DNA from 2 places in the Actinoplanes sp. NPDC051494 genome. Region 2 is predicted to be linked to the other one. Evidence: riboswitches for the same ligand, from Rfam matches in the RefSeq annotation. Region 2 holds a riboswitch; the other holds the start of a gene.
What was found. Region 2 has a riboswitch for cyclic di-AMP ahead of ACIA6A_RS14695 (C40 family peptidase). Riboswitches for the same ligand answer to the same signal wherever they lie in the genome.
Positions count from the first base shown of each region.

Region 1 (4,954 bases), on a different contig from region 2:
CCGCCGAGCGCTGGATGTCGAGCGGGACGGCCGCCACGCCGCGCACCCCGAGCTCGCGGGCGCAGTCGTTCAGCTCCGGCCAGCGCGGGTCGGTGGTCAGGTCGTCGGCGGTGACCACGGCCCGGGTGCGGGCCGCTTCGAGGCCGGGGCCGTCGCCCGTGGCGTGCTGGAGGTCGTCCAGCGGCTGGGCGTGCGGACCCGAGGCGGCGAGTGCCGCCGGGCCACCCTCGGAGATCAGGGCGACTGAGCACCGCAGCGTGCCAGGAAGCGCGTGGGCACCGAAGACCGCCAGCCGCTCCAGTGCCCCGGGCACGTCATCGGCGGCCAGCAGGCGGGCCGTGAGCTCGTGCAGCAGCCCCGCCACCTCGACCGGGTGCGGACGGGTGACGCCGTACTCGACCGGCAGCGGCGTGACGGAGATCGAGGCCGACGGTGGGGCGCCGGTCGCCGGTGATGCGCGACGCGATGTTCGGCGCCGCCCGGAGCTCCGTTGCGGGGCAGACATTTGGCCGATATTGCCATGCCTTGGGGCGAACACGAAAGTGGTGTCCTCTATCGGGTGCCATCCCGGGGCGGGTCCGCCGGGGAGGCCTCGGGGGCGTCCTCGCGCTCGTCCGACTCGGCCAGGATGGCCGCGGCCTGGGCCCGGGGGTCGGCGCTGCCCGCTGTCCGCTCCTCGGGCAGCAGGTCGGCGGCGCGGTGCTCGATCCGATCATCGCTCATGGCCGATGGATTACCCAGAATGACCGGACATAACAGAACCCGGGGAAACGCAACGTCGCCCCCGGGAGAACCCGGGGGCGACGTCACGTAGATGTCGGTGTGCAGGTCGCCTCGCGGCGAGTGGCTCAACGCGGCTCCAGCCGAACGGTATTCCGCGAAGGCTTAGGGTGAGGCCCGGGGACACTGGTCACACCGACATCTGTCATCAACGGTCGGCACCCCACCGCCATTCCGGTAGCAATTGTGACCTGGACCACAAACTAGGAATTCAGCGCGTGGCCGTTGAGCGGCTGACGGGGCTTCGGGGCAGGTCCGCCCTCCGCACCCTCCTTCGCCGCCGAATAGGCCATCTGCAGGAAGTCCGAGACCGCGGTGGCCGTGAACACCGTCGCGGTCAGGCGGGTCAGCTTGGGGGCGAGCACCAGTCCCCCGGTCAGCCCGGTCGCGACCCAGACCGCCAGGCAGAACGGGCAGCTCACGAGTTCGCCCAGCGAGTGGCGCAGCGAGCTGCCCTGGTCGCGTACCTCCTCGTTGATCTCGCCACTGCCGCCCGGCTCGCGGTAACGGGTGAACGGCGCGCGCAGCGGGCTGGTGATCGAGTCCTTGGCGATCAGCCGGCTCAGCTTGTGCGTCGCCAGGGAGATCAGCACGACATCGCCGACCGCGGGCCGCTCGGGCACCGGCCGGCCGGTGAGCTTCGCGGTCGCCGCGAGCGAGGCCGCCAGGGCACCGAACGCGCCCATCGTCATGACGTATCCGTCGAGGGGGCGGTGTTCGTGGGGCGCGTACTGCCGCCGCAGCCGGTCGAGCCGGCCGCGCAACGAGGGAAGCATGGGGGGTCCCTTCAGTTTTTACAGTGCCTGGGTCAGCCGATGGGGGTCGACCTCCCGGCCCGGATGCCGGGCCAGGTACTCCGTCTCCAGCTCGGCCGTGCGCCGCAGGTGCGTGCTGAGCGCCGCGTCGGGGCCGTGGCGCAGGGTGTCCAGCCGGGTGCGGTGCAGACTGCCGAGTTCGCGCATGATGTCCTCGTCGGCGAGGCCGGCCGGATCGATGCCGGTCGCGGTGCCGAGGAGATCATCGGCGTCGGGTTCGCGCATGATCTCTCCTTCCCCAAGGGCCCGCGGCTGCTCTCGGCCGGGGCCGCTTGCTGCAACCGTTGCCCGTGCGGTCGGTCGCCAAACCCACGCCGGTACGCTCGACGGCATGAGAGGGCTGTGGACCCCGGCGTGGATCGCACGTCACGTGTTCGCGGTCGTGCTGATCGTGAGCTTCCTCGGGCTGGGCTGGTGGCAATTCAGCCGCGCCACCGAGGGCAACGCCCTGAGCTGGGGCTACACATTCGAGTGGCCGGTCTTCGCGCTGTTCGTCGGATTCATCTGGTTCCGCGAGGTCCAGCAGGAGCTCCGGAGCGGCCGGCCGGCCGCCGGGGACGAGCCGGCCGAGGAGATCGAGACCGCCGACGCGGAGCGCGTGACGATCCGCCGCCCCGTGCGCGTCTCCACCGCCCAGCGGACGCCGGCCGAGGAAGACCCCGAGCTGGCCGCGTACAACGACTATCTGGCCTGGCTGAACGCCCACCCCGGCGCGCGGCCCGGCGACTACCCCGGATACAAGAAGGCAACACCCAGTAACTAAGGACGTGGATCGTGCAGGGAGCCCTCACCCGTTACCGGATCATCGCCTGGATCGTCGGGGTGGTCCTCATCGCCCTGGTGATCGTCGGCATGCCGATGAAGTACATCGGCCACAACGACACGGTGGTCGCCACGATCGGGCCGTTCCATGGGTTCCTCTATATGGTCTATCTGGTGGCGGCGTTCGACCTGAGCCGGCGGGCCGGCTGGCCGTTGAAGCGGATGCTGCTGGTGATGCTGGCCGGCACGATTCCGTTCTTCTCGTTCTGGGCGGAGCGGGTGGTCACCCGTAAATGGATCCCGGAGGCCCTGAACGCGGAACCCGCGATGGCAGAATAAGCGAAAAGTAACGGCTGAAACGCGCTCCGTTATCAGGATCATTCGAATAAAAGTGATAATTGGCGCAAGTCACTCTTCGGGCTCTTGTTTTAATGTGGATCGCCGCTAAGTTGATGCGGTTGGTCCGGTCCGCAGCCACGCCCTCGGTGGCACCGGCCAGCGCCGCCGAATCGCACAGGGCACCGCGACCACCCCGTCCCCCGGGGTCCGCGTCCGTCCTGCCGCGAACCGGGGACCCACCGAGCAGCATCCGGGGTGAATCCGCGCAAGCGGTAGGGCCTTCTTCCCGCCCGAATCCGTCAGCTAACCCGGTAGGCGGCTCAGCGGAAGAGAGGCCGTGCACCGTTGCGACACGCCCGCATGAGGCTACGCACCCTGGTGGTCGCCGCATTAGCGATCGCCATCACCGGTTCCATCGCGCCGGCAGCCGCGCACGCGGAACCCTCGTCCAGTGACATCACCAAGAAGATCACCAAGGCGTCGGACGAGCTCGAGGACATCGTCGAGTCGTACAACAAGATGAAGATCAGCCTGGACAAGACGAAGGCCGAGGAGAAGAAACTCGCCGAGTCGCTCGGGCCCGCGAAGGAAGCACTCGCGGACGCCGGGGACCAGATGAAGCTCATCGCGTCGTCGGCCTACAAGACCGGCAAGGTCGGCACGATGAACGTCGTCCTCGAAGGCAGCTCGAACCTGATGGACCGCATGTCGATCCTGGAGCAGATGTCCCGGACCCGGCAGCGCGACATCGACACCTACACGGCCACGACGCAGGATTACAGCGAGCGTCAGGCCGCGTTGAAGTCGACCCAGGACAAGCAGGCCGCCGAGGTCAGGGAACTCTCCGATCGCAAGAAGAAGATCGAGGGGAACCTCAAGGAGCTGTACGCCATGCGCAAGGCGGCGTACGGCCGGGAGACCGAGAAGGCCACCAAGTACACCGGCTCGGTGCCGAACATCGCGGGCTCCGCCGGCACGGCGGTCTCGTTCGCGTACGGCGCCATCGGGCTCATGTACGAGTACGGTTCCGGCGGCCCGAACACCTACGACTGCTCGGGGCTGACCTCGGCGGCGTGGGCCGCGGCGGGCAAGTCGCTGCCGCACAACGCGGCGGCTCAGTACAGCGCCACCTCCCGGGTCTCCCGTTCCGAGCTGAAGCCGGGTGACCTCGTCTTCTACCGCAGTCTCGCGCACGTGGGGCTCTACGTGGGTGACGGCATGATCATCGACGCGTCGCACGCCGGCGCCCCGGTGAAGAAACGGACGATCAACATCATGACCCCGTACGCGTACGGGCGAGTGGGCTGATCCTTCGCACCAACGGGTAACGGCCGGCCTCCCGCGAGGGAGTGCCGGCCGTTGTCAGATACGGAACAGGCCGGCACCCCTGTCGGGGCACCGGCCTTTGTGGTCGGTCGAGAGGTCAGGCGGCCTGCAGGCCCTCGGCCCGGGCCAGCTCACGCAGCCGGCCGAGCGCCTGAATCTCGAGCTGGCGGATGCGCTCGCGGGAGAGCGAGAAACGCGACGCCACCTCGGTCAGCGAGTGCTCGCGACCGTCCTCGAGGCCGTACCGGGCCCGCATGATGCCCGCGGACCGGTCGTCGAGGTGGTTGAGCAGGCCCTCGATGCGCTGACGCTCCAGCGCGGTGAGCACGATCTCCTCCGGCGACGGCGCGTCGCTGTCGGCGACCAGGTCGCCGAGGTTCGTGTCGCCGTCGTCGCCCACCGGGGTGTCCAGGGAAACGGTGTCCTGGGCCCAGCGGGTGAGCTCGGTGACGCGCTCGACGGTCACGCCCAGGGCGGCGGCGACCTGCGCGGGCTCCGGGTCGGCGCCGAGCTCACGGACGAGCTGGCGGGTGACGTTGCGCATCCGGTTGACGTCCTCGACGAGGTGCACGGGCAGGCGCACGGTGCGCTCCTGCTGCGCGATCGCCCGGCTGATCGCCTGGCGGACCCACCACGTCGCGTACGTCGAGAACTTGTAGCCGCGCTCGTAGTCGAACTTCTCGACGGCGCGGACCAGGCCGGTGTTGCCCTCCTGGATGAGGTCGAGCATCGGCATGCCGGACCGGACGTAGCGGCGGGCGATGGAGACGACCAGGCGCAGGTTGGCCCGGATGAACAGGTCTTTCGACTTCTTGCCGTCGACGACCAGCCGCTCCAGTTCCTCCCGGCTCACACCGCGACGGACCTCACCGGTGTCGAGCAGGTGCTCGGCGTAGAGGCCGGCCTCGATTGCCTTGGAGAGCTCGACCTCC
Region 1 is NZ_JBITDZ010000011.1:288,807-293,760, reverse strand. Features, by position in the region: gene ACIA6A_RS32520 (ANTAR domain-containing protein) at 1-505, opposite strand, end outside; gene ACIA6A_RS32515 (hypothetical protein) at 553-723, opposite strand; gene ACIA6A_RS32510 (DUF1360 domain-containing protein) at 984-1,556, opposite strand; gene ACIA6A_RS32505 (DUF6158 family protein) at 1,575-1,820, opposite strand; gene ACIA6A_RS32500 (hypothetical protein) at 1,927-2,358, shown strand; gene ACIA6A_RS32495 (DUF3817 domain-containing protein) at 2,370-2,696, shown strand; cyclic di-AMP (ydaO/yuaA leader) riboswitch at 2,901-3,029, shown strand; gene ACIA6A_RS32490 (C40 family peptidase) at 3,057-4,004, shown strand; gene ACIA6A_RS32485 (RNA polymerase sigma factor RpoD/SigA) at 4,120-4,954, opposite strand, start outside.
Region 1: it holds a riboswitch for cyclic di-AMP, as region 2 does, so the genes downstream of both, ACIA6A_RS32490 (C40 family peptidase) here and ACIA6A_RS14695 (C40 family peptidase) in region 2, are expected to answer to the same signal.

Region 2 (4,954 bases):
ATCCGCGCCGATCGCCCAACGCAGTAGCAGATCGGCTATAGCTGGGTTGCGAGCGAGTGCGGGGCCGTGGGCGTACGTGCCGAGGATCTTCCCGTTCCAAGCGCCCTCGGTCTGCCCGTCATTCCCGATCCCGGCGGTGACCCGCGCGAGGGGGGCGACGCCGGCGCCGAGATGGGTACGGCCGCCGTGGTTCTCGAAGCCGGTCAGCGGGGGCAGCCCGAGCCGCGGGTCGATGTCGCCGCGGACCTCGCCGACCGCGCGGGTCTCGCCCCGGTCCGAGTTGATGTCGAGCAGGTCGAGGCCGCGGCACTGGGCGCCCTTGGCGTAGAACGAACCGCCGAAGAGCTGGTAGCCCGCGCAGATCGCCAGCACGGCCGCACCCTGGTTGACCGCGCGGTGCAGGCCGCCGTCGGCGATGAGCCGTTGCGCGGCGAGCGCCTGGGGGCCGTCCTCGCCGCCACCGATCAGGTAGATGTCGGCGGTCGCGGGCATGGCCTGGTCGGAGCGCACCTGGTAGGTCTCCACCGGGATGCCGCGCAGGGCGGCGCGACGGGCCAGGATCAGCATGTTGCCCCGGTCGCCGTACGTCGACAGCAGGTCGGGGTAGATCCAGACGATCCGCAGAGTGCTCTCACTCATGGTTTTTCCTCGTTTGTCCGCGGCGGGCAGGCTCAGTTGACACGGTCCAGCTCCGCTCGGATGTCCTGGAACGCCGTGTAGTTGGCGATCACCTCGAGTCGTCCCGGCGGGGTGGCCTGGACTGCCTCGTCGAAGGTAAGCACGTGCCGGAACGCCACTTCGTTCACCTCGAGGCGCACAGCGAGGTCGTAGGCCCGGTCGCCGGTGATGTAGACAGGCCGTCCCCGCAGCGGCGAGAAGTCGACGTCGTAGAGCCACGACGTGTCGAAACCGTCGGGGTCACGGGCGTTGATGGACAGCAGGGTCGGCGCGGTCTCGGCCATGTCGAAGGCCTCGAGCCAGCTCGCCGGGTTCTTCGCCAGCAGCAGCCGGATGTTGCGCCCGTCCCGGTCGACCTGGGCGTAGCGCCCGGCGACCGACGCGACGCTCGCCAGCCGCGGCACGGCTTCTATCGGGCGGACACCGAACTCCGCGGCGACGGCGAGCGCGGTGGCCGCGTTGCCGACGTTGACGTGGCCCGGCAGCTGCAGCTTGACCAGGTGCCAGTCGCCCTTGGGGTCCAGCACGCCGTCGTCCTCGACGGACCACTGCGCCTTGGGGCGGCGCAGCGTGCAGCCGGTGCACCACCAGTCGCCGTCGGCGCGGTTGATCGGGGAGCCGCACTCCGGGCAGACCCAGGAGTCGTCGGTCCAGCGCTGGCCGGCGCTGAACCAGCTCACGTGCGCCACGTTGACCGCGGCCCAGACCACCATCGGGTCGTCGGCGTTGGCGACCACGGCGACGTCGGGGTGGGCGGCGAGTGCGGTGCGCCACATCTGCGCCATCATCGCCACCTCCTTGGCCCGGTCGAGCTGGTCGCGCGAGAGGTTGAGCAGGGCCACGACCCGGGGCGTGGTCTCCTCGATGACCCGGGCCAGGTAGTGCTCGTCCACCTCCAGCACGGCGAACGGGGTCGCCCCGGCCTTCGCCAGTGCGGACGTGTGCCCGGTGGGCATGTTGGCGCCGAAGGAATTGGTGGCGACCGGGCCCAGCACCCCGAGGGCCGCCGCCGCGAAACGTGTCGTAGTCGTCTTGCCGTTGGTGCCCGAGACGAGCGCGATGGCCCGCCCGGACGCGAGGTTGCGCAGCAGGTCCGGATCGATCTTGAGACCGATCCACCCGCCGATCACCGAGCCGTCACCGCGGCCCGCCACCCTGGAGAGGGCGGCAGCACCGCGCGAGACCGAACTCGCGACCTTGGCCCGCAGGGGCATTTTCCCGTCCGTCACGGTGGCGAGGGTACCGGAAACGGACACTACGTCGAGTGGTCCCAGGTGGGCCTGTGGACAACCGCACCGCTCCTCCGGCCGCCCTCCTCCGAAAGGATGATCAACCAGGGTCGTCCGGTGCCGTATTAGCGCCGGTAGGGGTGTTTGCGATGGCAATAGTCCGACCTGGTGGGCGTCCATGATCAGCCCGGCTGCGGCTTTTTGTGTGTTCTGATTCACCCGTAACCATCGGCGCAGTGTGATCGACCATGCGCACAGGGTCGCGGCATTTGTCACGGCGCGGTTACAAAGCGGACATCGGCTCGCGTGCCAATTACTCACAGTGATGACGGTGGGGCTAACGGTCGGCGGAAAATTCAGGTAGCAAGGACGGGCCGGTGAGCACCCGCTCGCCGCTCGCATCGAACGGATCACGCCGAGCCCTGCCCCGGTCCGTTCGGAGCGACCGACGAACTCGAACGACCAAAACAGGCAGACGGGGGCAGGGACGGGGGACCCATAACCGGTCCGATCACGAGCCGAACAGACTCGCGGACCTTGGGGTGAAGTCGTCTTCCTGGCGACCGGGCACACCTTCCCGCCCGAACCCGACAGCTAACCTCGCAGGCGTGCCGGAGGGATATCTCTACCGTGCACGAACGCAGTTCGAGCCGTGGCCGCCGCATGTCCGTCGGTACCGGAACAGCAGCACTGTCCCTGGGACTCTGCCTCTGCGCCGGCCAACTGGTCGCGACCCCGGCAGCCTCCGCCGCAGCAGCGCCCGTCACCGCGGCCCCCGTGGTCAAGGCGGCAGCGGCGGCGAAGGTCACCCCCAAGATCGCCAACCGCTACTCCGCTCGCACCATCAAGTGGGGTCAGAAGGTCTCCGTGACCGCCAAGGTGATCAACCCCAAGACCGGCAAGGTCGTGACCAGCGGATCCGTACGCTTGCAGGCCAAGCGCAACGGCAAGTGGGTCACCATTGCCACCAAGAAGCTGAACAAGGGCGGCACGGCCACCCTGACGACGAAGCCCACGGGCAGCGTCCGGCTCCACACGCAGTACACCGGCAGCGGCTCCGTCAAGGCGCTCAACTCCGGCAGCGTCCGGATCACGGTCAAGAACAGCGGCGCGAAGATCCTGGCCGAGGCCAAGAAGCACAAGGGCGCTCTTTACAAGTACGGTGCGTCGGGCCCCAAGCGCTTCGACTGCTCGGGCTTCACCAAGTACGTGTACAAGAAGGCCGCGGGTAAGAGCCTGCCCCACAAGGCGAACTCGCAGCAGAACTACGGCAAGTCCGTCAGCAAGAGCAAGAAGCAGGTCGGTGACCTGATCGTCTTCCGCTCGGGCGGCCACGGCTACCACGCCGGCATCTACGCGGGTGGCGGCTACATCTACGACTCGCCGCACTCGGGAGCCCGGGTCGGCAAGCACAAGATCTGGAGCAGCAACTACGTCGTACGCCGCCTCGCGGCCTGACGACCTCCGGATCGCCGGGAAGTAGAGCGGCCAGGCACCGAAGATAAGCAGTGGACAGTTCAGCAGGGCGCGGCCTTCCACAGGCCGCGCCCTGCTGTCGTCCGGCACCGGCCCGGTCGGGGCTGTCCCCGGCGCTGCGCAGCGCATCGTGCAGCCTGGTGAATCGGCCTCTCTGCCTCCCTCGGCCGCCTGCTTCCCTCGGCCGCCTGCTTCCCTCGGCCGCCTGCTTCCCTCGGCCGCCTGCTTCCCTCGGCCGCCTGCTTCCCTCGGCCGCCTGCCTCCCTCGGCCGGGCTGCCTCTCCACCCACCTCGGTCGGGCGGTCCTGTCCTGGCATCCTCCGGTTGCCGGTAGAACGATCGTTCTTTCTTCCTGTTTGGGCTGCCGGCCGTTCCCGGCGCCGTCGAGGTGCGCCCGAGCGGTGGGCCCGCCTGGCGCGAGAAGGCTCTCCGTCCGTCGCGGTCGGCCGAGCGGTGCGCCCGCCTGGCGTGGGGAGGGTGTCTGTTGCGGTCGGCCGGGCCCGCGTGGTGCGAGAGAGGCCGTCGCGGTCGGCCTAGCGGTGCGCCCGCCTGGCGTGGGAGGAGTGTCCGTCGCAGTCGGTTGAGCGGTGCGTCCGTCCGGTGAGGGAGTGGGCGCATCCATCCGGGCCGGTCCTGAGCGAGGTGGATCCGTCTCTACCGTCGTGCGGGAGACGTGTCCGGTGGGGGATTGTGCGCCTCCGTCCGGGCCGATCCGTCTCGGCCGTCGAGCGGGAGGATGCCGCCGGCGGTGGGTGGCGGTCGTGGGTGGTGTGGGGTGGGCAACAGCCTGCGGTAGCGGGTGGTCCGGGCAGGGGTGGGTGGCTGATGGGGGCGTGGGGGTTGATTTTTCCCTCCACTTCGCTTCCTCTCTTTCCTCCACTTCCCTCCCCTGAGGGCATTTTGGGGCCTGGAACGCCCGAAATCGGTGGAGTTTCGTGCCCGGGTGGGCGGCTTGTCGGAAAGTGGACCATGGTCTGAGGGCTGAAGCCCTCCACCCCCGCTCCACCGCGTCTGACGTGCGGATTCGTCTGCGAATACGGTTCGCGGACGGGCCGATTCCGGTTGCGGGTGGAGGGAAGTGGAGTAAGGTGGAGCGCAGTGGCAGGCCGGACTGGACCTGCCGGCCCGAGTGAACCAGGCGGACCGCGAAGCCGCCGAATGGGCAGGGGGGTGGCCGGATGTTCCTCGGCACGCACACCCCTCGCCTGGATGACAAGGGCCGGTTGATTCTTCCGGCGAAGTTCCGGGACGAGCTGGCGGGAGGTGTCGTGATCACCAAGGGGCAGGAGCGTTGCCTGTACGTGTTCCCGATGCCGGAGTTCCAGCGGATCGCGGAGCAGTTGCGGGACCAGCCCGTCACCCACAAGGCTGCCCGGTCCTACAGCCGGGTGTTCTTCGCCAGTGCGCACGACGAGATCCCTGACCGGCAGGGGCGGGTCACCATCCCCGTCCACCTGCGGGAGTATGCGGCTCTCGACCGTGAGCTCGTGGTGATCGGGGCGAGTACCCGGGTGGAGATCTGGGACAAGCAGTCCTGGGAGCAGTACCTCTCGGCGAGCGAGGACGATTTC
Region 2 is NZ_JBITDZ010000003.1:462,539-467,492, forward strand. Features, by position in the region: gene ACIA6A_RS14685 (type 1 glutamine amidotransferase) at 1-639, opposite strand, end outside; gene ACIA6A_RS14690 (MurT ligase domain-containing protein) at 672-1,892, opposite strand; cyclic di-AMP (ydaO/yuaA leader) riboswitch at 2,357-2,531, shown strand; gene ACIA6A_RS14695 (C40 family peptidase) at 2,571-3,365, shown strand; gene mraZ (division/cell wall cluster transcriptional repressor MraZ) at 4,562-4,954, shown strand, end outside.